2 linked regions of the Ramlibacter pinisoli genome follow. The protein of the gene in region 2 interacts with the protein of the main gene of each other region in a pairwise test. Links are inferred from orthologs where the notes say so. Each region holds a gene or a part of one and is shown on either strand. Other genes may lie near its edges. The genes, in order: GON04_RS23985 and mrdA.

Region 1 (14,410 bases), on a different replicon or contig from region 2:
AAGGGGAACCCGGGAGGCGCATTGTAGAATCGCCGGGTTTTGCGCCGAAGAACCACCTACTGACATGAAGTTGCTTGCCACCCTGCTGACGGCCGCGTTCCTGGCTGCGCCCGCGCTCCCCACCTTCGCCCAGCAGCACGGCAATGCGCCGGCCGAGAAGCCGGCGGCCGCGCCCGCCAAGCCGGCCGCCCCGGCCAAGCCCGACCTGGCCCAGGGCGAGTCCAAGTTCACTGCCGTCTGCGTGGCCTGCCACGGCGCCGGCGGCAATTCGGGCATCCCGGCCAACCCCCGGCTGTCGCAGCAGCACCCCGAATACATCGTCAAGCAGCTGCAGGAATTCAGGGCCGGCAAGCGCAAGAGCGCCGTGATGCAGCCGTTCGCGTCGCAGCTGAGCGACGACGACATGCGCAACATTGCCGCCTACGTCGGCTCCAGTCAGGCCAAGCCGGGCTTCGCCCGCGACAAGGAGCTGGTGTCGATGGGCGAGAAGATCTACCGCGGCGGCATCGCCGACCGCCAGATCGCCGCCTGCGCCGGCTGCCACAGCCCGAACGGCTCCGGCATCCCGGCCCAGTACCCGCGCCTGTCCGGCCAGCACGCCGATTACACGGCGGCCCAGCTGACGGCGTTCCGCGACGGCGCGCGCGTCAACAGCGTGCAGATGACCCAGGTCGCCGCCAAGCTGAACGACCGGGAAATCCGGGCCGTGGCCGACTACATCGCCGGCCTGCGTTAATCGCGGGCCACGCCGTCGGGAACCAAGCGGGTCCCGGCGCACACTACAGCTAGGCGGGTGTCCCAGGGACGCCCGCCTTCTTCTTTTTTGCCGACCGCCATGACCGCCGCCACCGAGGGCCTGCGCCCCGCGACCATCTCCCCGCGCCTGCGTGCGCTGGTGGAACTGCTGTCTTCGATGCGGTTCGCCATCTCCCTGCTGACGGTGATCTGCATCGCCTCGGTGATCGGCACCATCCTGAAGCAGGCGGAACCGGCGGCGAACTACGTCAACCAGTTCGGGCCGTTCTGGTCGCAGCTGTTCCTGGCGCTGCGGCTCAACACGGTCTACAGCGCCTGGTGGTTCCTGCTGATCCTGGCCTTCCTGGTCACCAGCACCTCGCTGTGCATCGCCCGCCAGACCCCGAAGATCCTGGCCGACCTGCGCACCCTCAAGGAGGGCATGCGCGAGCAGGCGCTGCAGTCGTTCAAGCACCGGGCCCAGGCCGGCGTCGACGGCTCGCCCGAGGTGGCGGCGCGGCGCATCGGCGACGCGCTCGCCCGCGCCGGCTGGAAGGTCAAGCTGCAGCAGCGCGCCAGTGCGCGCGGTGAAGGCTGGATGGTGGCGGCCCGCGCCGGCGCCGCCAACAAGATCGGCTACCTGGCCGCGCACAGCGCCATCGTGCTGGTCTGCCTGGGCGGCCTGTCCGACGGCGACCTGATCGTGCGGGCCCAGATGCTGCTGGGCGGCAAGACGCCTTATGCCGGCGGCGGCATGATCGCCGACGTGCCGGCCCAGCACCGGCTCGGGGCCGCCAACCCCACCTTCCGCGGCAACCTGCTGGTGGCCGAGGGCACGCAGGCGGGCACCGCGGTGCTGTCGCAGCCCGACGGCATCCTGCTGCAGGAGCTGCCATTCTCGATCGAGCTGAAGAAGTTCATCGTCGAGTACTACTCGACCGGCATGCCCAAGTTGTTCGCCAGCGAGATCATCATCCACGACAAGGAAACCGGCGAGGCGGTGCCGGCGCGGGTGGAAGTCAACCACCCGGCGCGCTGGCGCGGGGTCGAGATCTACCAGTCCAGCTTCGACGACGGCGGCTCCAGCGTGAAACTGGCGGCGGTGCCGATCAACGGCGAGAGCAAGCGCTTCGAGCTGCAGGGCGTGATCGGTGGCACCTCGCAGCTGGCCAAGGGGCAGGGCACGGGCGCCGAGACCATGACGCTGGAATACACCGGCCTGCGCGTGATCAACGTCGAGAACATGGGCGAGGCCTCGCGCAGCGGGGCCGACCCGCGCAAGGTCGACCTGCAGGTCTCCCTCGGCCAGCACCTGGGCGCCGCCAACAAGGCGGGAGGCAAGAAGGAGCTGCGCAACATCGGCCCGAGCATCAGCTACAAGCTGCGCGATGCGGCCGGCCAGGCGCGCGAGTTCAACAACTACATGCTGCCGGTCGACATGGGCGACGGCGTGCCGGTGTTCCTGCTCGGGATGCGCGAGACGCCGGCCGACCAGTTCCGCTACCTGCGGGTGCCGGCCGACGACAAGGGCTCGCTCGACGGCTTCGTGCGCCTGCGCGCGGCCCTGGCCGATCCCGCCGCCCGCCGCGAGGCGGTGAGCCGCTATTCGGCCAAGGCCACGGATCCTTCCAAGCCGGAGGTCACCGAGCAGCTGGCCGGGTCGGCCGCCCAGGCCGTGGCCCTGTTCGCGGGCGATGCTGCGGCTGGCGGCAAGGGGGCCGGCCTGGGCGCCGTGTCCGACTACCTGGAGGCCCGGGTGCCCGAGGCCGAGCGCAACCGCGCCGGGGAAGTCGTGGTGCGCATCCTGGGTGGCGTGCTGTTCGAGCTGGCGCAGCTCACGCGCGAACAGGCCGGCCTGCCGGCGCTGGCCAGCGACGAGCGCACCCAGGCCTTCATGGCGCAGGCCGTGATGGCGCTGAGCGACTCCTTCCTCTACCCGGCACCGATGGCGTTCCAGCTGCAGGACTTCCAGCAGGTGCAGGCCAGCGTGTTCCAGGTCACCCGCTCCCCGGGCCGCAATGTGGTCTACCTGGGGTGCGCTTTGCTCATCATCGGCGTTTTTGCCATGCTCTATGTCCGCGAGCGGCGCCTGTGGGTCTGGCTGACCCCGGACACCGGCGGCAGCGCGGCGGCGATGGCGCTGTCGAGCAACCGCCAGACCCTGGACGTCGACCGCGAGTTCGCCAGGCTACGCACGCAACTGCTGGGATCTTGATGAACACCGCCACCACCACCATCACGCTCGACCACGGCTTTCTGTCCCGCCGGCGTCCGCTCGACTGGGCGTTCGCGCTGCTGGTCGTCGTCGCCGGCCTCTATGCGTTCGGCCGCTACGCGGCCCACATGGACGTGTACGAGAAGGGGATCCTGCTGGCCAGCATCCCGGCCGCCATCTGGCTGGGCTGGTTCTGGCGGCCGCTGCAGGCCCTGATGGTGGGCGTGGGCGCCCTGTCGCTGCTGGCCATCGGCAGCTACCAGGGGTCGCTCGCACGGGCCGACTCGGTCTTCTGGCTCAAGTACTTCCTGTCGAGCCAGTCCGCGATCCTGTGGATGAGCATGCTGTTCTTCATGAGCACGGCCTTCTACTGGCTGGGCGTCGCCAGCCGGACGCAGGCCGACACCATGGAGCGCATCGGCTCGCGCCTGGCCTGGGCGGCGGTCACCCTGGCCCTGGTCGGCACCATGGTGCGCTGGTGGGAGAGCTACCTGGTCGGGCCGGACGTCGGCCACATCCCGGTCAGCAACCTGTACGAGGTGTTCGTCCTGTTCTGCTGGCTGACGGCGCTGTTCTACCTGTACTTCGAGGCGCACTACGGCACCCGGGCGCTGGGTGCCTTCGTGCTGCTGGTGGTCAGTGCGGCGGTCGGTTTCCTGCTCTGGTACACCGTGGTGCGCGAAGCCCAGGAGATCCAGCCGCTGGTGCCCGCGCTCAAGAGCTGGTGGATGAAGCTGCACGTGCCGGCGAACTTCATCGGCTACGGCACCTTCGCGCTCTCGGCCATGGTGTCCTTCGCCTACCTGATCAAGCAGCACGCCGGCGAGACCAGCTGGTGGAAGCTGGCGCCGCTGTGGCTGCTGGGGGTGGTGCTGTGCTTCGAGCCGGTGGTGTTCCGCCAGACCGTGGGCGGCGGCAGCGCCTACTGGGCGGTGTATTTCGGCATCGCCGCGCTCATCGTGGCCAGCATCCTGTGGAGCCGGCGCCGCATCGCCGAGCGCCTGCCGTCCTTCGAGGTGCTGGACGACGTGATGTACAAGTCCATCGCGGTCGGCTTCGCCTTCTTCACCATCGCCACCGTGCTGGGCGCCCTGTGGGCCGCCGAGGCCTGGGGCGGCTACTGGAGCTGGGATCCGAAGGAGACCTGGGCGCTGATCGTCTGGCTGAATTACGCGGCCTGGCTGCACATGCGCCTGATGAAGGGGCTGCGCGGCACCGTCTCGGCCTGGTGGGCGCTGGTCGGCCTGGCCGTCACCACCTTCGCCTTCCTGGGCGTCAACATGTTCCTGTCGGGTCTCCACAGCTACGGCACGCTGTGAGATGGATTCCGGTGTAAGGTCCGGCCGCGAAATCCGTCCAACGGGCAACGCCCCGCAAACAAGAGGACCTGCATGCTGATCAAGACCGGCCGCGACGGCTACATCCATCCGACTTCCAGCGAGATCACGCCGCAGGCGGTCTACCGGCAGCGGCGCGAGATGCTGCGGTTGCTGGCCACCGGTGCGGCCGGTGCCGCCCTGGCGAGCTGGGCCGGCCGCGAGGCGCTGGCCCAGTCGGTCCAGCGGCCCGGCAAGCTGGCCGCCCTGGCGGGCCAGAAGTCGTCGGTCGCCGGTGCGGTGACGATGGAGAAGGTCACCGAGTACAAGGACGCGAGCAGCTACAACAACTACTACGAGTTCGGCACCGACAAGGGCGATCCGGCCCACAACGCCCACACGCTCAAGACGACGCCGTGGACGGTGGAGGTCGACGGGCTGGTCAAGAAGCCGGGCAAGTACGCGCTGGACGACCTGCTCAAGCTCGGCGCCCAGGAGGAGCGCATCTACCGCCTGCGCTGCGTCGAGGGCTGGTCGATGGTGATTCCCTGGGTGGGCTACTCGCTGGCGCAGCTGCTGGAGAAGGTGGAGCCGCAGCCGGGTGCCAAGTTCGTCGAGTTCCACACCCTGGCCGACCCCAAGACGATGCCCTTCGTCGGTTCGCGCGTGCTCGACTGGCCCTACGTCGAGGGCCTGCGCATGGACGAGGCCTTGCACCCGCTGACGCTGCTGGCGTTCGGCATGTACGGCGAGGTGCTGCCGAACCAGAACGGCGCGCCGGTGCGGCTGGTGGTGCCCTGGAAGTACGGCTTCAAGAGCGCCAAGAGCCTGGTGCGGGTGCGCTTCACGGACAAGGAGCCGAAGACGGCCTGGAACAAGGCCGCCGCCAACGAGTACGGCTTCTATTCCAACGTCAACCCGAACGTCGACCATCCGCGCTGGAGCCAGGCCACCGAGCGCCGCATCGGCGAGGACGGGCTGTTCGCCAAGAAGCGCAAGACGCTGATGTTCAACGGCTACGAGGCCCAGGTGGGGCAGTTGTACGCCGGCATGGACCTGAAGAAGAACTACTGATGGCCGCGCCCGCCGCGCGCGGGCGGCGCGCGCTCCTGCTCCATCCGGCCGCCAAGCCCGTCCTGTTCATCGCCGCGCTGCTGCCGTTCGCGTGGCTGTTCTACGCCGCGCTGACGGACCAGCTGGGCGCCAACCCGCAGGAGTACCTGATCCGCTCGCTGGGCGACTGGACCCTGCGCTTCCTGTGCCTGACGCTGGCCGTCACGCCGCTGCGCACCATCGCCAACCAGCCGGCGCTGCTGCGCTTTCGCCGCATGCTGGGCCTGTTCACGTATTTCTACGCCTGCCTGCACCTGCTGGGCTACGCCTGGTTCGACATGGGGCTGGAGTTCGACGAGATCGCCCGCGACATTGCCAAGCGGCCCTTCATCCTGGTGGGCTTCGCCGGCTGGCTGCTGCTGACGCCGCTGGCGGCAACCTCGTTCAACCGCGCCATCCGGGCGCTGGGCGCGGCCCGCTGGCAGCTGCTGCACCGGCTGGTGTACGCCATCGCCGGCCTGGCCATCCTGCACTTCTTCTGGATGCGGGCCGGCAAGAACAACTTCACCGAGGTGGCCGTCTATGCGGCCATCCTCGGCGTGCTGCTGGGCTGGCGCGCGTGGCGCCGGCTGCGCCCGGCGCCTAGGGCAGCAGCCGTTCGCCCCGCAGCAGGTCGCTGACCTTCTCGCGCTCGCGGATCAGGTGCGCCCGGTCGCCGTCGACCAGCACCTCGGCCGCGCGGCCCCGGGTGTTGTAGTTGCTGGCCATGCTCATGCAATAGGCGCCCGCCGACAGCACCGCCAGCAGCTCGCCCGGCTGCACGGCGAGCCGGCGCTCGTGGCCGAGCCAGTCACCGCTTTCGCACACCGGCCCGACCACGTCGTACAGGGTCGCCGATGCGTCGGCGGCGGCGGCCACAACCGGCTCGATGCCGTGCCAGGCTTCGTACATGGCCGGCCGCGGCAGGTCGTTCATGGCGGCATCGACGATGCAGAAGTTCTTCTGCTCGCCCGGCTTGAGGTACAGCACCTCGGTCAGGCAGACGCCGGCGTTGCCCACCAGCGAGCGGCCCGGCTCGATCATCAGTTCGCGGTCGCCGTAGCCGCGCGCATCGAGCTTGCGCAGCAGTTCGGCCCACAGGGCGTCGGCGGCCGGCGGGGTGTCGCCGCGGTAGTCGATGCCCAGGCCGCCGCCGAAGTCGATGTGGCGCAGCCGCACGCCGGCGGCCTCGACCGCGTCGACCAGGTCGAGCACCCGGTCCATGGCATCCAGGTAGGGCCCGCTCTCGGTGATCTGCGAGCCGATGTGGCAGTCGATCCCGACCACCTGCAGGTGCGGCAGTTCGGCCGCCCGCTGGTAGGCGTGCAGCGTGCGCTCGTGCGCGATGCCGAACTTGTTGCCCTTCAGCCCGGTGGAGATGTAGGGGTGGGTCTTGGGGTCGACGTTGGGATTGACGCGGATGCTCACCGGCGCGGTGCGGCCCATCACGGCCGCCACCTCGTCGAGCACCTCCAGTTCGGGCTCGCTCTCGACGTTGAAGCAGCCGATGCCGGCTTCCAGCGCCCGCGCGATCTCGGCGCGGGTCTTGCCGACGCCCGAGAAGATGACGTCGGCGGCCTTGCCGCCGGCCGCCAGCACCCGTTCGAGCTCGCCGCCCGAGACGATGTCGAAGCCGCAGCCGGCGCGCGCGAACACCTGCAGCACGGCCAGTGAGGAGTTGGCCTTCATGGCGTAGCAGATCTTCGAGCGGCGGCCGGCGAAGCCGCGCTGGTAGGCCGCCAGCGCCGCCAGCATGGCGGCCTGCGAATAGATGAACAGCGGCGTGCCGTACTGGCGCGCCAGCTCGGCCACGCGGACCTGCTCGACGTGCAACTCGCCGCCGGTCCAGGCGATGTGGGGATGGCCGGGATGGGTCATGGGCGCACCGTGCTGGTGTTGCCGGCCGCGGGGGGCAGATCCTGCGGCGGCATCGCCGCAGGGGCCGGCGGGGCGGCGGGATCGGAGGCGGCGCGGGTCGGGTTGAGCGACTGCGGCAGGCTGGCCCGGCCGGCGGCAGCCGGCTCGGTGGGCAGGTAGAGCGGACCGCGCTGGCCGCATGCCCCCAGCAGCAGCGCGGCCGCGACTGCCAGGGCCGGCCGCCGGGGCACGCTGCATAGAATGGAATCGAACGTCAACATCGCAAAATTGTAATGACCGACCCTGAATACATGGACCGCGCCGAGGCCTTGCTGCGGCAGGTGGAAGCCGGATGCGACCGCATCAACGACGACACCGACACGGACATCGACAGCCAGCGGGTCGGCGGCATGGTCACCCTGACGTTCCGCAACGGCAGCCAGATCATCGTCAACCTGCAGAAGCCCCTGCACGAAGTGTGGCTCGCCGCCCGGGCGGGCGGCTTCCACTACAAGTTCGACGGCAGCAGCTGGATGGACACCAAGGGCCAGGGCGAGTTCTTCGCCAGCCTCGCCCGCCACGCCAGCGAGCAGGCCGGCGAGGCGCTGGACTTCAGCGCCTGAGGGCGGCCGCCGCCCTTCAGTTGCGGAACAGGTCGAGGATGCTGCGCCGTTCCTCGGGCGGCCGCGACGGCGAGGGCGCCGAGTTGCCGTCCGGCGCCGGCGACATCGCCGGCCCCAGGGGAACGCTGGCCGGCCGCGCCGGCCCCGCGCCCGACGTGCCGCTGATCGGCACCGGTTCGACCTGCGGGGTCGGGGTCACGCCCAGGCTGCTGACGCCGCCGCCACGCGAGTACTCCTCGTAGAACCACTCGCCGCCGACGTTGACCACGCCCTCGGGCGCCGTCGGCACCACCTCGGGCACCCCCTTCAGGGCGGTCTCCATGAAGTTGATCCACACCGGCAGGCTCATGCTGCCGCCGGTCTCGCGGTCGCCCAGCGGCCGCGGGTTGTCGTATCCCATCCAGACGATGGCCACCACCGAGGGGTGGAAGCCGTTGAACCAGGTGTCGATCGAGTCGTTGGTGGTGCCGGTCTTGCCGTACAGGTCGGGGCGCTTGAGCACCTGCTGGGCGCGGGCGGCCGTGCCGGAGCGGGTGATCTCCTGCAGCAGGCGGTCCATCACGAAGGCGTTGCGGGCGTCGATGGCGCGCACCGCCTCGGTAGGCAGCGGCGGCTGGGTTTCCACCAGCACCTTGCCCTTGTGGTCGACGATGCGGCTGATCAGCCACGGGTTGACGCGGTAGCCGCCGTTGGCGAACACCGCGTAGCCGGTGGCCATCTGCATTGGCGTGACCGAGCCGGCGCCCAGCGCCATGGTGAGGTAGGGCGGGTGCTTTTCGGGCTCGAAGCCGAAGCGGCTGATCCAGTCCTGCGCGTTCTGCGTGCCCACGGCCTGCAGGATGCGGATGGACACCATGTTCTTGGACTTGGCCAGCGCCGTGTGCAGCGGCATCGGGCCCTCGAACTTGCCGTCGTAGTTCTTCGGCTCCCAGGGTTGCCCGCCGGTGACGCCGGCGTCGAAGAACAGCGGCGCGTCGTTGACGATGGTCGCCGGCGTGAAACCCTTCTCCAGCGCCGCCGAGTAGATGAAGGGCTTGAAGCCCGACCCCGGCTGGCGCCAGGCCTGGGTGACGTGGTTGAACTTGTTCTTGTAGAAGTCGAACCCGCCCACCATGGCCAGCACGGAGCCGTCCTTGGGGTCGAGCGCCACGAAGGCGCCCTCGACCTCGGGCAGCTGGGTGATCTCCCAGGTGCTCTTGGGCGTCTGCATGACGCGGATGACGGCGCCCGGGCGGATCTTGATCTTGGGCGGCGCCTTGTCCGACAGGCCCGACTGGGCCGGACGCAGGCCGTCGCCGGTGATCTCGAAGCGGTCGCCATTCTGGCGCACGGCGATGATCTTCTTGGGGCCGGCTTCCAGCACGACGGCCGACATGACGTCGCCGTTGTCCGGGTGGTCGGCCAGGGCGTCGTCGATGGCGTCTTCCTGCTCCTTGCGGTCGGCCGGCAGGTCGATGAACTCCTCCGGGCCGCGGTAGATCTGCCGCTTCTCGTAGTCCATGATGCCCTTGCGCAGGGCCCGGTAGGCGGCCTCCTGCTGCACCGACTTGACCGAGGTGACGACGTTCAGGCCGCGCGTGTAGGCGTCGTCGCCGTACTGCGAATAGACCAGCTGGCGCACCGTCTCGGCCACGTACTCGGCGTGCACCCGGCCGTGCTCGTTGGGCGGGCGCACCTTCAGCTCCTGGCGCTTGGCGGCCTCGGCCTGGGCGGACGTGATGAAGCCGTTCTCCTCCATCCGCTCGATGATGTAGAGCTGGCGCGTGCGGGCCCGGCTGGGATTGCTGATCGGGTTGTAGGCCGACGGGGCCTTGGGCAGGCCGGCCAGCATGGCCGCCTCGGCCACCGTCAGGTCCTTCATCGGCTTGCCGAAATACGCCTCCGAAGCCGCCGCGAACCCGTAGGCGCGGTTGCCCAGGAAGATCTGGTTCATGTAGATCTCGAGGATCTGGTCCTTGGTGAGCAGGTGCTCCAGCTTGAACGTCAGCAGGATCTCGTAGAGCTTGCGGGTGAACGTCTTCTCGGACGACAGGTAGACGTTGCGGGCCACCTGCATGGTGATGGTGGAGGCGCCCTGGCTCTTGGCCCGGCCCAGGTTCGCCACGGCGGCGCGCACCAGGCCCTTGTAGTCGACGCCGCTGTGCGAATAGAAGCGGGCGTCCTCGATGGCCAGCACCGCGTTCTTCATCACCGCCGGGATCTCGGCGATGGGCGTCAGGTTGCGCCGTTCCTCGCCGAACTCGCCCAGCAGGACGCCCTCGGCCGAAAACACGCGCAGCGGCAGCTTGGGCCGGTAGTTGGACAGCTCGGAGATGTCCGGCAGGTTGGGGTAGGCCACCGCAAGGGCGACCCCGGCCACGATGACCGCCGAGGCGACGGCGGCCAGCGCACCGCCCACCAGCCAGAGGAAGGCCTGCAGGAGTCGGCGCTTCCAGGTCGGACCGCGGCGGGACGAGCCGCGCCCGTCGGAAGAGGAATCAGAGGGCATAGGGGGGTGGGCAGGAGCCCATGGGCATTATAAAAATCGGCCCGGCCGGCCACGGTCGAGTTGTTGCAGCGCAGCAAGAGACAAGATGCACGACAGGTCCGAGGATGCCCGTCGAGCTTGCGCAAGAGCCGTCACACGCGTGGCTGTTTGGCAACGTTTCGTACGGGCCAGAGGGGAAAATTCCTTTGGGCGACAAGGATGTTACTGCTAGCATTGAAGTGGAATCTTAAGTTTGTTACCGCCTGAATCGGCGGGCAGGAGACCGAGTTGATCTCTCTGGGATCGTTGTTCAGCCGGCAACCGGCGCCCTTGCTGGGCTTGGATATCAGCTCATCCAGCGTCAAGCTGGTCGAGCTCGGCCGTGACAAGTCCGGCGCCCTGGTCCTGGAGCGTTGCGCCATGGAACCGCTGGAGCGCGGCTGGATCACCGACGGCAACGTCGAGAAGTTCGACGAGGTGGCCGAGGCGATGCGCCGGCTCATCAAGAAAAGCGGCACCCGCACCAAGAATGTCGCCATGGCGCTGCCGCCGTCGGCCGTCATCACCAAGAAGATCATCCTCCCGGGCGGCCTGTCCGAGCAGGAACTCGAGGTGCAGGTCGAGACCGAGGCCAACCAGTACATCCCATTCTCGCTCGACGAAGTGAGCCTGGACTTCTGTGTGGTCGGGCCCAGCACCACCTCATCCGGGGATGTCGAGGTGCTCATCGCCGCCTCGCGCAAGGAAAAGGTCCAGGACCGCCAGGGCCTGGCCGAGGCCGCCGGCCTGAAGCCGGTGATCATCGACGTCGAGTCGTACTCGTCGCGCCTGGCCGCCGGTCGGCTGATCCAGACGCTGCCGGCCAACGGGGTGGACACCATGGTCGCCCTGTTCGAGGTCGGCGCCTTCACCACCAGCATGCAGGTGATCCGCAACGACGAGGTGCTGTACGACCGCGACCAGGCCTTCGGCGGCGCCCAGCTCACCCAGCTCATCGTGCGCCAGTACGGCTTCTCGCCCGAGGAGGCCGAGGCCAAGAAGCGCAGCGGCGAGCTGCCCGACGACTACGAGGCCACGGTGCTCAAGCCGTTCGTGGACAGCATGGCGCAGGAAGTGGCCCGCGCCCTGCAGTTCTTCTTCACCAGCACCCCGCACAACCGCGTCGACCACATCATGCTGGCCGGCGGGTCGGCGGCGCTGCCCGGCCTGAACGACGCCGTCACCGCCCAGACCTCGTTCCCCTGCGGCCTGGCGAACCCGTTCGACGGCATGGTGATCGGCGACGGCGTGCGCGAGAAGAAGATGCGACGCGAAGCCCCGTCGTACCTGACGTCCTGTGGCCTGGCCATGCGGAGGTTCCTGCAGTGATCCTGATCAACCTCCTGCCCCACCGCGAGGCGGCCCGCAAGCGCCGGCGCGAGGCGTTCTTCGCCTCCCTGGGCGTCGCGGCCCTGTTCGGCGGTGTCATCGCCGGCGCCATCTTCCTGTGGTTCCAGGCCCAGATCTCGTCGCAGCAGGACAAGAACGCGCTGCTCGACCGGGAGATCAAGAAGCTGGAAAGCCAGATCCGCGAGATCTCCACCCTGCAGCAGGAGATCGCCGCGCTGCGGGCCCGCCAGCAGGCGGTGGAAGACCTCCAGTCCGACCGCAACCTGCCGGTCCACCTGCTCAACGAGCTGGTGCGGCAGCTGCCCGACGGCGTCTACATCACCACCGTCAAGCAGGACAACCAGACCGTCACCCTCACCGGCGTGGCGCAGTCCAACGAGCGCGTCTCGGAGCTGCTGCGCAACCTGGGCAACAACAGCGCCTGGCTCACCCGGCCCGAGCTGGTCGAGATCGTGGCCGGCTCCGTGAACCTGGGCCCGCGCGAGCAGCGCAAGGTCTCGAACTTCAACATGCGCGTGCGGCTGCTGCGCTCCAGCGAGGTGACCAAGCCCGCCGGAGCCGCCTCGGCCCCGACCTCGCCCGCCGCCACCGCGGCTGCCTCGGCGCCCGCCAAGACCTGAAGCACCATGGCCACCACCGCTGTCCCCAAATTCGACCTGGCCGGCCTCCAGCAGAAGGTCGCCGCGCAGTTCCGCGGGCTCGACCCGAACGACCCCGCGTCCTGGCCCCTGGTGCCTCGCCTGGCGGCCTGCCTGGCGCTGATGGTCGCCATCGTGGTCGCGCTCTGGTTCGTCTGGCTCACCAACTCCGACCAGGAACTGGACCAGGAGATCGCCAAGGAAAAGTCGCTCAAGGAGGACTACTCCAAGAAGCTGGCCCAGGCCGTCAACCTCGATGCGCTGAAGAAGCAGCGCGAGCAGGTGCAGCAGTACGTCACCCAGCTGGAAAAGCAGCTGCCCAGCAAGGCCGAGATGGACGCGCTGCTGTCGGACATCAACCAGGCGGGCCTGGGCCGAAGCCTGAGCTTCGAGCTGTTCCGGCCCGGCCAGGTCAACGTCAAGGAGTACTACGCCGAACTGCCGATCGCCCTGAAGGTGACTGGCCGCTACCACGACATCGGCTCGTTCGCCTCCGACATCGCCAACCTGTCGCGCATCGTGACCCTGAACAACGTCGGCGTCACGCCGGGCCGCGACGGCATGCTGTCCATGGACGCCACGGCCAAGACCTTCCGCTACCTCGACGCCGACGAAGTCGACAAGCAGCGCAAGGCGTCCGCGCCCAAGGGAGCCAAGAAATGATGCCGACCCGCCTCGCCGCCGCCCTGGCCGTCGTGCTGCTGGCCGGTTGCGGCGCCTCCCACCAGGAGGAGACGCTGGAGTGGATGAACCAGCAGCGGGCCCAGACCCGGCCCAAGGTGCAGCCCATTCCCGAGCCCAAGCAGTTCAGCCCCCAGGCCTACACGCAGGAAACGGCGTTCGACCCGTTCAGCAACCAGAAGCTGACGCAGGCCCTCAAGCGCGAGACCACCCAGTCGACCTCCAGCGCGGCGCTGCTCGCGCCCGAGCTCGCGCGCCGCAAGGAGCCGCTCGAGGGCTTCCCGCTCGACACCATGTCCATGGTCGGCAGCCTGCTCAAGCAGGGCCAGCCGGTCGCCCTGGTTCGCGTGGACAACCTGCTGTACCAGGTGCGCCCCGGCAACTACCTGGGCCAGAACTACGGAAAGATCACCAAGGTCGGGGAGGCCGAGGTCGTCCTGCGCGAGATCGTGCAGGACGCCGCGGGCGAGTGGATCGAGCGCAGTGCGACGCTCCAATTGCAAGAGAGGTCGAAATGAACAAACAGAACATGATGGCGTGGCGACGGGTGGTGGCGTGCGTGGGGTGGCTGCTCCTCGCAGGCGCCAGCCTGTCAGCCCAGGCGCAAAGCACCGTGGTCGAGTCGGTCAGCAGCTCGATCCAGGGCGGCGTGGAGGTCGTGCGCATCGACTTCTCGCAGCCGCTGCCGGCGGTGCCGGCCGGCTTCACCATCCAGTCGCCGGCGCGCATCGCGCTGGACATTCCCGGCGCCAGCAACGGCCTGGGGCGTTCCACCGTCGAACTGAACCAGGGCAACCTGCGCTCGATGAACGTGGTCACCGCCGGTGACCGCACCCGCCTGGTGCTGAACCTGAAGTCGCCGACCGGCTACAAGGCCCAGCTGCAGGGCAAGTCGCTGCTGGTCTCGCTCGACGCCGTCTCCGGCGTGGCGCCGGCTGCTACCGCCGCCGTCACCTCCCAGTTCGCCGAGAACCGGGCCCGCGACGCGCAACCGATCAAGGACCTGGACTTCCGCCGTGGCCCCGACGCCGCCGGCCGCGTGATGGTCGAACTGCCGAACAACCAGGTCGGCGTCGACATCCGCCAGCAGGGCCAGCAGCTGGTGGTCGAATTCCTGAAATCCACCCTGCCGGAAGGCCTGCGCCGCAAGCTCGACGTGTCCGATTTCGGCACGCCGGTGCAGACCGTCACCACCTTCCAGGCCGGCGACCGCGTGCGCGTGGTCATCGAACCCAAGGGCCAGTGGGAGCACAGCGCCTACCAGAGCGACAACCAGTTCGTGGTCGAGGTGCGCCAGCAGAAGGTCGACCAGTCGAAGCTGACCCAGGGTCCCGGCTACGCCGGCGAGAAGCTGTCGCTGAACTTCCAGAACATCGAGGTCCGCTCGCTGCTGCAGG
Region 2 (14,342 bases):
ACGTCCTCAAGAAGTTCAACCGCACGCCGGTGTCGGTGTCCATCAAGCGCAACGCCGACATCACCGACCAGAACGTCAAGGACACCATCGCGTCGGAGCCGAACGTGCTGGTGGTCACCACGCTGTACGCACCCGCCGCCCAGTTGATCAAGAAGATCAAGGCTGCCGGCAAGGGCGGCGCCATGGTGACCAGCCTGTCGTTCGCCGGCGCCAGCCAGCTGGCCAAGGCGCTCGGCCCCGACGCCACCGGCGTGTCGGTCTCCATCACCGTGCCGACGCCGCGGGCCAACGCGGTGCCGGTGGTGCGCGAGTGCAACGAGGCCTGGACCGCCGCCGGCATGAAGGACGCGATGTCGGTCACCTCGCTCGAATCGTGCATCGCGGCCAAGGTGCTGGTCGAAGGCATGCGCCGCTCCGGCAAGGAGGTGTCGCGCGCCTCGCTGCACAAGAGCCTGGCGGCCCTGGGCCGCTACGACGCCGGCGGCTATGTCGTGCACTTCAAGCCCGACTTCCACCATGGCGGCAGCTACGTCGGCATGGCGCTGCTGCGGCCCAACGGCGAAGTGCGCGACTGACGCAGGCAGTCCGGATCGAAGGCGCCCGCGGGGCGCCTTTTCTGTTTGGGGGCTGGTGGCCGCGTGGCCGTCAGTCGACCAGCAGCAGCGCCGCGGCGCCGAGCAGGGCGCCCATGCCCATCATCTTGCGCAGCTGCCGGCGCGGGGCCACGCCGCGGCGGGCCCAGGCCGCCAGGCAGACGGCCAACGACAGGCTGGCAGCCACGAGGGCGAGGAGGTCGTCTCCGAAGTCCATGTTGATGCGCCGTGGATTGGAACCCGCAGGATAGCCCGTCCGGCGCCGGTGTGGGTAAGCGGTTGATCCGGCTGGCTCAGCCGAGCACCGGCTCGTCCGGCAGCTCGTTGGGGTTGGCCGCGCCAGGGGCCGCCGGGAAATGTTCCACCAGCAGCGCCGAGACCTCCGCCAGCGCCTGCGTCAGGCCTTCCTCGAAGCGCTGCTCGCGGAACGCGCTGCCCATGCGCTGCACGATGCGCTGCCACTCGCCGGGATCTACCCGCTGCGCCAGGCCGCGGTCGGCCACGATCTCGATCGCATGCTCGACCAGCAGCAGGTAGATCAGCACGCCGTTGTTCTGCTCGGTGTCCCACACCCGCAGCTTGCCGAACAGGACCACGGCCCGCTCGCGCGCCGTGGCATCGCGCCACAGATAGCTCAGGGGCAGCGCGGCCTCGATGCAGATGCGCACCTCGCCGGTGTGGCGCTGCTCGCTCGCGCCCACCCGGCGGGTCAGCCGTTCCACCAGCTCGGGCGGCAGTGCCCGGCGGGCGTCGTCGTCGTGCCAGCGGTGGCGCAGCAGGCGGGCGAGGCGGGCCAGCATCACCAGTCCCCCGAGGCGCCGCCGCCACCGAAGTCGCCGCCGCCGCCGGAACTGAAGCCTCCGCCACCGCCGCCACCGCCGCCGCTCCAGCCCCCACCACCGCCGCCGCCGAACCCGCCGCCACCGATCCAGGGCCCTCCGCCCCAGCTCCGCTGGCGGGCACCGCCCAGGCCGGCGGTGGAGAACAGCGAGAAGAGCAGGGCCACCAGGGCCGCCACCGCAGCGACCAGCAGGCTCTGCGTGAACAGCAGGGCGAGCGTGCCGATCGCACCGCCGGTGGCCAGCGAGCCGAGCCGGCGGCCGAGCAGGCCGCGCAGCACGGCACCGCCTATCGGCACGGCGAAGAACAGGAAGATGGCACTGTCGACCCAGTCGAAGCCGGCGCTGCCCTGGCGCGACGGCGGCGGCGCGGGCGCCGGCAGTGCCTCGCCGCTGATGCGCGCGGTGAGCTGGTCGATCGCCGCGCGCAGGCCGCCGGCGAAGTCGTTCTGCCGGAACCGGGGCGTGATCGCGCTGTCGATGATCTGCCGCGCCGCCAGGTCCGGCACCGCCCCTTCCAGCGTCTTGGCGACCTCGATGCGCGCCTTGCGGTCGTCCTTGGCAACCACCAGCAGCACGCCGTCGCCGACCTCGCGCCGACCGATCTTCCATGCGTTGGCGACCCGGTTGGCGTAGCTGGCGATGTCCTCGGGCTGGGTGGTCGCGACCATCAGCACGGCGATCTGGGTGCCCTTGCTGCGCTCGAAGGCGGCCAGCTTGTCCTCCAGGCCCTGGTGCTCGATGGCGTCGAGCGTGCCGGTCTGGTCGATGACGCGGGCGGCGAGCGCCGGCACCGGCTGGACGTCCTGGGCGCAGGCCAGGCCGGCCCAGCACAGGGCGGCCAGGACGAGCGCGAGGAGGCGCTGCACGCCGGCGCCGCCCTACTTCTTCGGGGTGCCGAAATCCACCTGCGGCGGGGCCGTGATCTGGGCCTCGTTCTGCACCGTGAAGCTGGGCTTGGGCTGGTAGCCGAACGCCATGGCGGTGAGGTTGGTCGGGAAGCTGCGCGCCAGCACGTTGTACTGCTGCACCGCCTGGATGTAGCGGTTGCGCGCCACGGTGATGCGGTTCTCGGTGCCTTCGAGCTGCACCCGCAGGTCGCGAAAGCCCTGGTTGGCCTTCAGGTCGGGGTAGCGCTCGCTCACCACCATCAGCCGGCTGAGGGCGCTGGAGAGCTCGCCCTGCGCCTGCTGGAACTTCTGGAACGCCTCGGGGTTGTTCAGCACCTCGGGCGTCACCTGCATCGAGGTGGCCTTGGCGCGCGCCTCGACCACCTTGGTCAGCGTCTCCTGCTCGAAGTTGGCCTCGCCCTTCACGGTGGCCACCAGGTTGGGCACCAGGTCGGCGCGGCGCTGGTACTGGTTGAGCACTTCCGACCAGGCGGAGCGGGTCTGTTCGTCGAGCCGCTGGAAGTCGTTGTAGCCACAGCCGGACAGGGCCAGCACGGCAGCGAGGACCACGAGCCAACGTTTCATCCGGCTTCTCCTTGGAGGGGTGGGCGACGGTAGCATAGATGCGATGGGCGAGTCGCCGATTCAAGCCCTGCGGGCGGCTGCGCGCGGGGCCGGCCCGGCGCCTGCGCGCGGGTTGCGGCTGGTCATCGCGGGCGCCACCGGCGTGCTGGGCAACGAGGTGCTGCGCCGCCTGGTCGGCCAGCAGCGCTACGCCGCAACCCAGGTGCTCGCGCGCGAGCCGATCACCGCCGGCCTGCGCGGCGTCGGCACGACCCTGGTGCCCAACGACGACCCGGCCAGCTGGCCGCCGGGCGCCGCCGATACCGGCATCGTGCTGTTCGACCCGCCGCGCCTGTTCCACGACCGCGAGCGGGCGCTGTGGACGCCCACGCCGCAGCAGCTGCCGGCGCTGGCGCAGTGGATGCGCCGCAGCGGCGTCGGCACGCTGGCGGTGGTGCTGCCGCACGCCCAGGCGCGCCTGCCCGAGGCCCTCAAGCGCGGGCTGGCCAGCCTGGACGAACACGCCGTCGCCACGCTGGGCTTCGACCGCCTGCTGATCGTCCGCTCGGCGCAGAAGCCGGCGCCGGCCGGCGGAGGCGCGCTGCTGCCGCGGCTGGCCCGCTTCATGTTGTCCGTGTTCGGCTACATGGTGCCCAGCAGCGAGCAGCCGGTGCGCTCGCCCAAGGTGGCCGAGTTCGTGTCGGCCGCGCTGCAGGCGTCGCCGCCCGGCATCCACATCGCGTCGTCCGAGCTGGTGTGGCACGCGGCCCAGGGCGACGTGCAGCGCGCCGTGCACGAGTGGCTGGGCGCCGAATCCGGCTAAATTGCGGGCCATGCGCAAGTCCAAACTGCAGGCGGCCAATCTGGAAGGCAACGCCGACGACGTGGAGGCGGCGTTCTACGACGCGCTGCAGAACGCCGACATCGACAAGCTGATGGCCTGCTGGGCCGACGAGGACGACATCGTCTGCATCCACCCGGGCGGCCCGCGCGTGGTCGGCGCCGTCGCCATCCGCGCCACCTTCGAGGCCATGTTCGCCAACGGCAGCATCCGCGCCTGGCCCGAGCGGGTGCGCAAGATCGAGTCGCTGGCCAGCTGCGTGCACAACCTGCTGGAGAAGGTGGAGGTGCTCACGCCGCAGGGCCCGCGCCACGCCTGGGTAATCGCCACCAACATCTGGCACAAGACCGCGCAGGGCTGGCGCCTGGTCGCGCACCACGCGAGTCCCGGCACGCCGAGCGAGATCCAGGAGGTCTCCGGCACGCCGTCGGTGCTGCACTGATGGACGCCGCGGCGCGTGCAGCGGCGGCGGCCGGGACCGACGTTGGCGACTACGCGGCGCCCCGCTGGCTGCCGGGCGGCAACCTGCAGACCATCTGGCCGGCGCTGTTCGGCCGCCGCACCCTCGCCGGCGCACCGCGCTACCGGCGCGAGCGCTGGACCACGCCGGACGGCGACTTCATCGACCTCGACTGGCTGGACGACGCCGCGCCGGCCGCCGGCGCGCCGCTGCTGGTGCTGTTCCACGGCCTGGAGGGCTCCTCGCGCAGCCACTACGCCGAGGCTTTCGCCGACGTGGCGCGGGCGCACGGGCTGGCGTTCGTGGTGCCGCACTTCCGCGGCTGCAGCGGCGAGATCAACATGGGGCCGCGGGCCTACCACTCGGGCGACCACGAGGAGATCCACTGGGTGCTGGAGCGCCTGCGCGGCCGGCACGCCGGGCCGCTGCTGGCCGTGGGTGTCTCGCTGGGCGGCAATGCGCTGATGCGCTGGGCCGGCGAGGCCGGCGAGCAGGCGGTGCGGCTGGCCGGCGCGGTGGCGGCGGTGTGCTCGCCGCTCGACCTGGCGGCCGGCGCGGTGGCGATCGGGCGCGGCTTCAACCGCCTCGTCTACACCAGCATGTTCCTGCGCACCATGCGCCCCAAGGCGCTGCGCAAGCTCGGCCAGCACCCCGGCCTGTTCGATGCGCAGGCCCTGCGCGCCGCGCGTGACCTGTACGCCTTCGACAACGTGTTCACCGCGCCGCTGCACGGCTTCCGCGACGCCGACGACTACTACGCCCGGGCCTCGGCCAAGCCGTACCTGCCGGGCATCCGCATCCCGGCGCTGCTGCTCAACGCGGCCAACGATCCGTTCGTGCCGGCCGCCAGCCTGCCGCCGCTGCACGCGCACGGTGCCTGGGTCACGCAGTGGCGGCCGGCGCAGGGCGGCCATGTCGGCTTCCCGGCCGGACCCTGGCCCTCGCACGTGCAGTGGATGCCGCGCGCGGTGACGGCGTGGCTGCTGCGCAGCCTGGGGCGCCCGGCGGCCGCTTCGCCCTGAGGCGCGGCGGCGGCAGCAGCGCTAGCGGCGGGCGCGCACCGGCACCGCGCTGGCGGCCGGCAGGGCGACGGCTGCGGCCGCGGTGGCAGCAGGTGCGGACGGCGCACTGGCGGGGCCGGCAGGCACCGAAGCGGCCGCCACCGGGCCGCTGGCCGTGGCGGCCTGGGCGCCCGGCCAGGCGATGTCGGCGGCGTTGCGCGGCTTGCCGACCGGCGTGGTGGCCTGGCCCTTCTGCACCGCCGCCATGTCTTCCTCGCTCGGGTACAGGCCCTGCAGCCAGTAGTCGAACACGCGGCGCGCGATCGGCGCCGCGTTGGCGCCGCCGAAGCCGACGTTCTCGACCACCATGGCCAGCGCGATCTTCGGCTCCTCGGCCGGCGCATAGGCCATGTACAGGGCGTGGTCGCGGTGGCGCTCGTCCATCTGCGAGGCGTTGTACTTCTGGTTCTGCGCGATCGTGATGACCTGGGCCGTGCCGGTCTTGCCGCCGCTGGTGTAGGCGGCGCCGCGGAACGCCGCCGCCGAGGTCCCCTCGATGTTCACGCCCACCAGGGCCTTGCGGATGACGGCCAGGTTCTCCGGCCGCGCCGTGAGCTGGCCGACCTGCTCGGGCGCGATCTTCTGCGACTGCCGGGTGCTGAGGTCGACCACCTCGCTGACCAGGTGCGGCTTCATGCGAGCGCCGTTGTTGGCCACCGTGGCCGTGGCGGTGGCGATCTGCAGGATGGTGAAGTTGTTGTAGCCCTGCCCGATGCCCAGCGAGATGGTCTCGCCGGCGTACCACTTCTGCTGTTCGGGCTTGCGGTAGGCGCGGCGCTTCCACTCGGTGGACGGCAGCAGCCCGCGCGACTCGCCGGCGATGTCGATGCCGGTGATCTCACCGAAGCCGAAGTGCGACATCTGCTCGTGCATGAGGTCCACGCCCATGTCGTTGGCGAGCATGTAGTAGTAGGTGTCGCACGACTGCACGATCGAGCGGTACATGTCGACCATGCCGTGCCCGCCTTCCTTGTCGTCGCGGAACTTGTGGTTGCCGAACCAGAAGTAGCCCGGGTCCGAGATGGCCTGGCTGGGGGTGCGCTTGCCGGTCTCCAGCGCGGCCAGCGCCATGAAGGGCTTGAAGGTCGAGCCGGGCGGGTAGGTGCCGCGCAGCGCGCGGTTGAGCAGCGGCTTGTCGATCGACTCGTTCAGGGCCTGCCAGTTCTCGACGTCGATGCCGTCGACGAACAGGTTGGGGTCGAAGGTGGGCTTGGAGACGAAGGCCAGGATCTCGCCGGTGCGCGGGTCCAGCGCCACCAGGGCGCCGCGCCGGTTGCCGTACAGGTCCTCCACCAGCTTCTGCAGCCGGATGTCCAGGCCCAGCTTGACGGTGTTGCCGGGCGTGGCGGGGCTGCTGGCCAGCTTGCGCACGGCGCGCCCGCCGGCCGAGGTCTCGACCTGCTCGACGCCGGTCAGGCCGTGCAGCTGGCGCTCGAAGCTGTGTTCCACGCCCAGCTTGCCGATGTATTCGGTGCCGCGGTAGTTGGCTTGGTCCTCGTCGTCCCAGTCCTCCATCGTCTTCTTCTCGGCCTGGTTGATGCGGCCGATGTAGCCGATCACGTGGCTGGCCAGCTCGCCCCAGGGATAGTTGCGGAACAGGCGGGCCTTGATCTCGACGCCGGGATAGCGGTAGCGCTGGGCGGCGAACTTCGCCACTTCCTCGTCGGTGAGCTTGGTGCGGATGGGCAGTGACTCGAAGCCCTTGGACTCCTCCAGCAGCTTGCGGAAGCGCCGCTTGTCGCGCGCCGTGATGTCGATCACCTGGCCCAGGTCCTCGATCGTGCGCTCCAGCGTGTCGGTCAGCCGCGAGGGCGTGATCTCCAGCGTGTAGGCCGAGTAGTTGGTGGCCAGCACGATGCCGTTGCGGTCCAGGATCAGCCCGCGGTTGGGCACGATGGGCACGATCGCCGTGCGGTTGTTCTCGGCCTGCTCGCTCAGGTCCTCGTGGCGGTACACCTGCAGGTAGACCAGCCGCATGGCCAGCAGCAGGAAGCACACCAGCACGACCAGGCTGGCGGCCAGCACCCGCGTGCGAAAGCGCGAGAGATCGGCTTCGACGTTGCGCAGTTCGGTCATGGGGCGGTCAGCGTGCGGTGGGCGGCGTGGTCGACGGCATCCGGGTCCTGTCCACGCCCACCGTCCGGCGCGGGACGTGCGACCTCAGAGGGGCCGATTTTCGTCCGGATCGGGCGCGCGGCGCTGGGGCGCCAGCAGCAGCACGCTCACCACCGGCCACAGGAGGGCTTCGATCACGGGCGCGAGCAGGAACGAGACACCCGGGAACGCGCCGCCGGCGACCAGGCGCACCACCAGCTCGATGGCATGGGCGGCGGCGAACAGCGGCAGCACCTGGACCGCCTGCGAGGGGACCGTGAACCACAGCAGGCGGCGGTGGATGGCGATGGCCCCGAAGCTGAGCGCCGTGTAGGCCAGGGCGTGCTGGCCGAGCAGCGAGGCCTGCTGCACGTCCATGACGATGCCGAACAGGAATGCGGCGCCCACGCCGATGCGCAGCGGCTGGTGCACGGCCCAGAACACCAGCGTCAGCGCCAGCAGGTCCGGCATCCAGGCCACCCGGCCGAGCGGCAGCACGTTCAGCACCAGCGCCACCAGCAGGCTGGACCAGATGAAGAGCGGGTTGGCCGGCAGCAGCAGCTGCTGGCCGGGACGCATGATCATGGCCGTGCCTCCCTGCCGGCGTGCGCGTGACGCAACGGACGGTCGCTGCTCATGCCCCGCCTCCCGGGCCCTTCCTGGGCACCTTGACCGGCGGCGGCGCGTCGATCGGTGGCCGCGGCGGGATCTGCGCCGCCACCGGCTTGAGCACCATGACATGGCGGGCGCCGTCCACCAGCGCCTGCGGCACGCAGTAGATGCGGGCGAAGGCCGAGTCGGCACGCCGCTCGACCTTGTCGACCTTGGCCACCGGCAGGCCGGCCGGGTAGACGCCGTCGACCCCGCTGGTGGTGAGCAGGTCGCCCGGCTGCACGTCGGCATTGCCGGCCATGAAGCGCAGTTCGAGCGCACCGGCGTGGGCGCCGGTCGGATCGCCATAGGCCACGCTGCGCGACCCGGTGCGGGTGTTCAGCACCGGGATGGCCTGGTCGCGGTCGGTGATCAGGGTGACCTCGCTCATGAGCGGGTGGGCGCGCGTGACCTGGCCCAGCACGCCCGATTCGTCGATGACCGGCGAGCCCTCGGTGATGCCCTGCGCCAGGCCCTTGTCGATGACCACCTTGCGGGTGTAGGGATCGGCGGCGTCGTACAGCACCTCGGCCGCCTGCGCCGTGGTGGCCAGGCGCTCGCGCAGCTCGAGCAGCTTGCGCAGCCGGGCGTTCTCCAGCGTCAGCTGCTCGACCTGGTTGGCCCGCTGCGACTGCTGGGCGAGCTTGACGCGCGCCTCGGCCTCCACCGCCTGCGCCCGGCCGAGAGACTCGAAGTACTCGGCGCCCTGGCGCAGGGCCAGGATGGGCTGCAGCGCGACCCATTGCACCGGGTAGAGCACGGTGGCCACCGCCGCGCGCAGCGGCTGCGTGATGTGGAAGCGGGTGTCGGCCACCATCAGGAACAGCGCCAGGGCGCTGAACACCATCAGCTTGGACAGCGCCGAGGGCCCCTGCTTGAAGAACGGCGGCGGCGTGCGGTCGAGCGTGCCTAAGGGCATGGCGGGCAACCTTGCTGCGCCGGGATGGCGGCGCCGGAACGCGGCTCGGGGACAGGAAGCTGGAGGGGGTTCATGGCGCGCGGCGCCGGTCAGCTGTGCCGCACCGCCGCCCGGTCAGCCCGCGCGGCGGCGACGGCCGTCATTCGGACGTGAAGATCGAGCCCAGGCGTTCCATGCGTTCCAGCGCGATGCCGCAGCCGCGCACCACGCAGGTGAGCGGGTCCTCGGCCACCAGCACCGGCAGGCCGGTCTCCTCGGCCAGCAGGCGGTCGAGGTCGCGCAGCAGGGCGCCGCCGCCGGTGAGCATCATGCCGCGCTCGGCGATGTCGGCGCCCAGCTCGGGCGGCGTGCTCTCCAGTGCGTTCTTCACCGCCGAGACGATGTTGTTCAGCGGGTCGGTGAGCGCCTCCAGGATCTCGTTGGAGGAGATGGTGAACGAGCGCGGCACGCCTTCGGAGAGGTTGCGGCCCTTGACCTCGATCTCCTTGACCTCGCTGCCCGGGAAGGCGGAGCCGATGTTCTTCTTGATCGCCTCGGCGGTGGGCTCGCCGATCAGCATGCCGTAGTTGCGGCGGATGTAGGCAATGATGGCGTCGTCGAAGCGGTCGCCGCCCACCCGCACGCTGCCCTTGTAGACCATGCCGCCCAGCGAGATGACGCCCACCTCGGTGGTGCCGCCGCCGATGTCGACCACCATGGAGCCGGAGGCCTCGCTCACCGGCAGGCCGGCGCCGATGGCGGCCGCCATCGGTTCCTCGATCAGGTAGACCTCGCTGGCGCCGGCGCCCAGCGCCGACTCCCGGATGGCGCGCCGCTCGACCTGGGTGGAGCCGCAGGGCACGCAGATGATGATGCGCGGGCTGGGCTTGAACACGCCGCGCGGGTGCACCATCTTGATGAACTGCTTGAGCATCTGCTCCGTGACGGTGAAGTCGGCGATGACGCCGTCCTTCATCGGCCGGATGGCCTCGATGTTGCCCGGCACCTTGCCCAGCATCGCCTTGGCCTCGTGGCCCACCGCCTGGATGGTCTTCTTGCCCTGCGGGCCCCCTTCGTGGCGGATGGCGACGACCGACGGCTCGTCGAGAACGATCCCCTTGTCCCGGACGAAGATCAGCGTGTTGGCGGTGCCCAGGTCAATGGCCAGGTCGGTTGACAGGTACCGACGGAACGCTCCGAACATGGGGGGGATTCCTCTTCTTCTGCGAAAGCGGCCCCGAAGGGCCGTCACCAAAGGCGGGATAATACCTGATCCCCTGTGAATAACTGCCAACGCGACAGCACGTCCTGCCGCGCTTACAACTGGTTTCGCCCCCGTTTTTCGCCATGGCCCTGACCCCCGACGACATCCGCCGCCTGCAGCACCTGGCGCGATTGGAGCTGCAACCGCCCGAAAGCGAGCGCATGCTCACTCAGATCAACGGCTTCTTCGGCATCGTCGAGGCGATGCGGGCTGTGGATACCGCGGGGATCGAGCCGCTGGCGCACCCGGTCGCCGCCATCCAGGAGGTCCAGCTGCGCCTGCGCGACGACGTCGCCAGCGAGCCGAATGCGCGCGAGGCCAACCAGCGCAGCGCGCCGGCCGTCGAAGCCGGCCTGTTCCTGGTGCCCAAGGTGATCGAATGAGCGACGCCCTGCACCAGCTGTCCGTCGCCGCCCTGGCGCAGCGCCTGCGCGACAAGCAGGTCTCGGCCGTCGAGGTCGCACAGCACTTCCTGGCCCGCGGCCAGGCCCACCAGGGGCTGGGCGCCTTCCTGGCCACCGACGAGGACGTCACGCTGGCGCAGGCCCGGGCCGCCGACCAGCGGCTGGCGGCCGGCGACCCGGCGCCGCTGCTGGGCGTGCCGATCGCCCACAAGGACATCTTCGTCACGCGCGACTTCCCCAGCACCGCCGGCTCGCGCATGCTGGCCGGCTACCGGTCGCCGTTCGACGCCACCGTGGTGCGCAAGCTGGCCGAAGCCGGCACCGTGACGCTGGGCAAGCTCAACTGCGACGAGTTCGCCATGGGCTCGTCGAACGAGAACTCGGCCTTCGGGCCGGCCCGCAATCCCTGGGACACCAGCCGCATCCCGGGCGGCTCCTCCGGCGGCAGCGCGGTGGCGGTCGCCGCCCGGCTGGCGCCGGCCGTCACCGGCACCGACACCGGCGGCTCGATCCGCCAGCCGGCCGCGTTCTGCGGCATCACCGGCATCAAGCCGACCTACGGCCGCGCCTCGCGCTACGGGATGATCGCCTTCGCCTCCAGCCTCGACCAGGCCGGCCCGATGGCGCGCAGCGCCGAGGACTGCGCGCTGCTGCTGTCGGCGATGTGCGGCCCCGACCCCGACCGCGACTCGACCTCGCTCGACCTGCCGGCCGAGGACTACACGCGCGGCCTGGGCGCGTCGCTGGACGGCCTGCGCATCGGCGTGCCGAAGGAGTTCTTCGGCGAGGGCCTGGCGGCCGACGTGCGTGCCGCCATCGACGCGGCGCTGCAGCAGTTCGTCCGCCTGGGCGCGCGCCTGGTCGAGATCTCGCTGCCGCGCACCGAGCTGTCGATCCCGGTCTACTACATCATCGCGCCGGCCGAGGCCTCGTCCAACCTGTCGCGCTTCGACGGCGTGAAGTTCGGGCACCGCGCGGCGCAGTACGACGACCTGGTCGACATGTACCGCAAGACCCGGGCCGAGGGCTTCGGCGACGAGGTCAAGCGCCGCATCATGATCGGCACCTACGTGCTCTCGCACGGCTACTACGACGCCTACTACCTGCAGGCGCAGAAGATCCGCCGCATGGTGGCCGACGACTTCCAGGCCGCGTTCGCGCAGTGCGACCTGATCGCCGGCCCGGTGGCGCCCAGCGTCGCCTGGAAGCTGGGTGGGCATGGCGGCGATCCGCTGGCCGACTACCTGGCCGACATCTTCACCCTGCCCGCCTCGCTGGCCGGCCTGCCGGGCATGAGCCTGCCGTGCGGCTTCGGCGAGGGCGGGCTGCCGGTCGGCCTGCAGCTGATCGGCAACTATTTCCAGGAGGCCCGGTTGCTCAGCGCCGCCCACCAGTACCAGCAGGCCACCGAGTTCCACCTGCGCCAGCCGGAGGGCCTGCAATGAGCAAGCTGGTCCAGGGCTGGGAAGTGGTGATCGGCTTCGAGACCCACGCGCAACTGGCCACCCACTCCAAGATCTTCAGCCGCGCCGCCACGGCCTTCGGCGCCGAGCCGAACACCCAGGCCAGCGCGGTCGACCTCGCGCTGCCCGGCACGCTGCCGGTGATGAACCGCGGCGCGGTCGAATGCGCCATCAAGCTGGGGCTCGCCGTCGGCGCCACCATCGCGCCGCGCAGCGTGTTCGCGCGCAAGAACTACTTCTATCCCGACCTGCCCAAGGGCTACCAGATCAGCCAGTACGAGATCCCGGTGGTGCAGGGCGGGGTGGTGGAGTTCCTGCTGGGCGAGGAGAGGAAGTCGGTGCGGCTGGTGCGCGCCCACCTCGAGGAGGACGCCGGCAAGTCGCTGCACGAGGACTTCGTCGGCCAGACCGGCATCGACCTGAACCGCGCCGGCACGCCCTTGCTGGAGATCGTCACCGAGCCCGACATGCGCTCCACCGACGAGGCCGTCGCCTACGCCAAGGAGCTGCACAAGATCGTCACCTGGATCGGCATCTGCGACGGCAACATGCAGGAGGGCAGCTTCCGCTGCGACGCCAACGTGTCGGTGCGGCGCCCCGGCGGCCCGCTGGGCACGCGGCGCGAGATCAAGAACCTGAACAGCTTCCGCTTCATGCAGCAGGCGATCGACTACGAGATCCGCTGGCAGATCGGCGAGCTGGAGGACGGCCGCGCCATCGGGCAGGCCACGGTGCTGTTCGATCCCGACACCGGCGAGACGCGCGCCATGCGCACCAAGGAGGACGCGGCCGACTACCGCTACTTCCCCGATCCCGACCTGCCGCCGCTGGTGGTCGCGCCCGACTGGGTGGAGCGCGTGCGCGCCGCCATGCCGGAGCTGCCGCGTGCGATGGCGGCGCGCTTCGTGGCCACCTACGGCCTGCCCGAGTACGACGCCACCACCCTGACCCAGAGCCCGGCGATGGCGGCTTACTTCGAGGCCGCCGCCAAGGCCTGCGGCCAGCCCAAGCTGGCCAGCAACTGGATCATGGGCGAGGTGTCGCGCCGGCTGAACGCGCAGGAGCTGGCCATCGAGCGCTCGCCGGTGCCGGCCGCCACGCTGGGCGCGCTGATCGGCCGCATCCACGACGGCACCATCTCCAACAACGCTGCCCGCCAGGTGTTCGAGGCCCTGTGGACCGGCGAGGGCGCCGACGTCGATGCCCTGATCGAGGCCAAGGGCCTGCGGCAGATGAGCGACACCGGCGAGCTGGACCGCATCCTCGACGGCATCCTGGCCGCCAACGCCGACAACGTGGCGCAGTTCAAGGCCGGCAAGGACAAGGCGTTCAACGCGCTGGTCGGCCAGGCCATGAAGGCGACCAAGGGCAAGGCCAACCCGGCCCAGGTGAACGAGCTCCTGCGCAAGAAGCTCGCGGGCTGATCAGCGGCGCGGCCGGGAGGCGCCGTTGGCCGGCAGGCTGGCGGCGTTCTGGGCCCAGAGCGACTTCAGGCGCCCCAGCTCGTCGTCGAAGCGCCGCGTGATGCGCTGCCGCTCCTCGGCCTGCGCCGCCAGCAGGCGCTTTTGCGCCGCCAGGTTCTGCTCGTTCTCCTCGATGGCGCGCCGGATGCGGTTCTGCTGGATGACGTCGGTGCCGGCCGACTTCTCGTCCCTGGCCAGCTGCTCGCGCTGCTGCTGCAGGTCGGTCACGCGCCGCTCGCCGGTGGCGATGGCGCTGTCGACGCGCGACAGGGCGTCGTCGCGCTCGCTGCGGTGGCTGGCCTCGTCGGGGTAGCGGTTCAGGAGCACGCGGTCACGCCGCTTGCGCTCGATGTCGCGGGCCCGGTCCTCCTCGGCCCTGCGCACCCGCTCCTCCTCGGCCGCGCGTTCGTCGCCCGTGGGCGAGGGGGCCAGGCGGCCGCGGACGATGCCGCTGCTGCCGTATTGCTTCTGCTCGCGGTCCAGGCACTCCATGTTGGGACGGTCGGAGGTGATGCGCTGGCCCCGGGCATCGACGCAGGAATAGATGACGGATCCCGGCAGGGCCTGGGCCGATGCCGCTCCGCCCGCGGCGGCGACCGCCAACCCGACCCACCAGATGCCCCTGCCGCGCAATGCCATGTCCCCGTCGTCACTCCACGCCGTAACGCCGGCGGTAGGCCTCCACCCGTGCGTGGTGCTCGCCCAGTTCCTCGCCAGCGTGGCGCTCGAGATACTGGAGCAGGTCGGCCAGCCTGGCAATCGCGCACACCTGCAGACCGAGCTGATTGCGCACGTATTGCACGGCGCTGTGGTCGACGTCGCGACCGTCCTCGGTCGCCTTCTCCTGCCGGTCCAGG

What was found.
Region 1: the proteins of mrdA (region 2) and GON04_RS23985 interact in binary tests that used the Escherichia coli proteins (3 or more experiments, as listed by UniProt). The link is inferred for Ramlibacter pinisoli from one-to-one orthologs.

What each region holds. Positions count from the first base shown.
Region 1 is NZ_WSEL01000009.1:1,998,612-2,013,021, reverse strand. What follows is about bases 7,591-10,639. They hold GON04_RS23985 (penicillin-binding protein 1A), read right to left. Parts: upstream 10,327-10,639; coding sequence 7,855-10,326; downstream 7,591-7,854. Other genes in these bases: GON04_RS23980 (pilus assembly protein PilM), read left to right, coding at 10,594-10,639; cyaY (iron donor protein CyaY), read left to right, coding at 7,591-7,838. Outside these bases: GON04_RS24025 (c-type cytochrome), read left to right, coding at 65-736; GON04_RS24020 (cytochrome c biogenesis protein ResB), read left to right, coding at 836-2,950; c-type cytochrome biogenesis protein CcsB, read left to right, coding at 2,950-4,269; protein-methionine-sulfoxide reductase catalytic subunit MsrP, read left to right, coding at 4,342-5,340; GON04_RS24005 (protein-methionine-sulfoxide reductase heme-binding subunit MsrQ), read left to right, coding at 5,340-5,999; lysA (diaminopimelate decarboxylase), read right to left, coding at 5,962-7,236; LPS translocon maturation chaperone LptM, read right to left, coding at 7,233-7,496; more of cyaY, read left to right, coding at 7,509-7,590; more of GON04_RS23980, read left to right, coding at 10,640-11,673; GON04_RS23975 (PilN domain-containing protein), read left to right, coding at 11,670-12,314; GON04_RS23970 (type IV pilus inner membrane component PilO), read left to right, coding at 12,321-12,995; GON04_RS23965 (pilus assembly protein PilP), read left to right, coding at 12,995-13,531; GON04_RS23960 (type IV pilus secretin PilQ), read left to right, coding at 13,528-14,410. UniProt on the Escherichia coli protein: Cell wall formation. Synthesis of cross-linked peptidoglycan from the lipid intermediates.
Region 2 is NZ_WSEL01000006.1:144,941-159,282, reverse strand. What follows is about bases 4,778-7,758. They hold mrdA (penicillin-binding protein 2), read right to left. Parts: upstream 7,325-7,758; coding sequence 5,231-7,324; downstream 4,778-5,230. Other genes in these bases: mreD (rod shape-determining protein MreD), read right to left, coding at 7,409-7,758; GON04_RS13855 (YheT family hydrolase), read left to right, coding at 4,778-5,209. In the rest of the region: GON04_RS13890 (ABC transporter substrate-binding protein), read left to right, coding at 1-575; GON04_RS13885 (hypothetical protein), read right to left, coding at 646-810; GON04_RS13880 (TPM domain-containing protein), read right to left, coding at 887-1,393; GON04_RS13875 (TPM domain-containing protein), read right to left, coding at 1,393-2,301; GON04_RS13870 (LemA family protein), read right to left, coding at 2,314-2,907; GON04_RS13865 (hypothetical protein), read left to right, coding at 2,951-3,709; GON04_RS13860 (YybH family protein), read left to right, coding at 3,720-4,169; more of GON04_RS13855, read left to right, coding at 4,169-4,777; more of mreD, read right to left, coding at 7,759-7,927; rod shape-determining protein MreC, read right to left, coding at 7,977-8,912; GON04_RS13835 (rod shape-determining protein), read right to left, coding at 9,052-10,095; Asp-tRNA(Asn)/Glu-tRNA(Gln) amidotransferase subunit GatC, read left to right, coding at 10,239-10,538; Asp-tRNA(Asn)/Glu-tRNA(Gln) amidotransferase subunit GatA, read left to right, coding at 10,535-12,004; Asp-tRNA(Asn)/Glu-tRNA(Gln) amidotransferase subunit GatB, read left to right, coding at 12,001-13,446; GON04_RS13815 (DUF4124 domain-containing protein), read right to left, coding at 13,447-14,124; pyrE (orotate phosphoribosyltransferase), read right to left, coding at 14,135-14,342. UniProt on the Escherichia coli protein: Catalyzes cross-linking of the peptidoglycan cell wall. Responsible for the determination of the rod shape of the cell. Is probably required for lateral peptidoglycan synthesis and maintenance of the correct diameter during lateral and centripetal growth.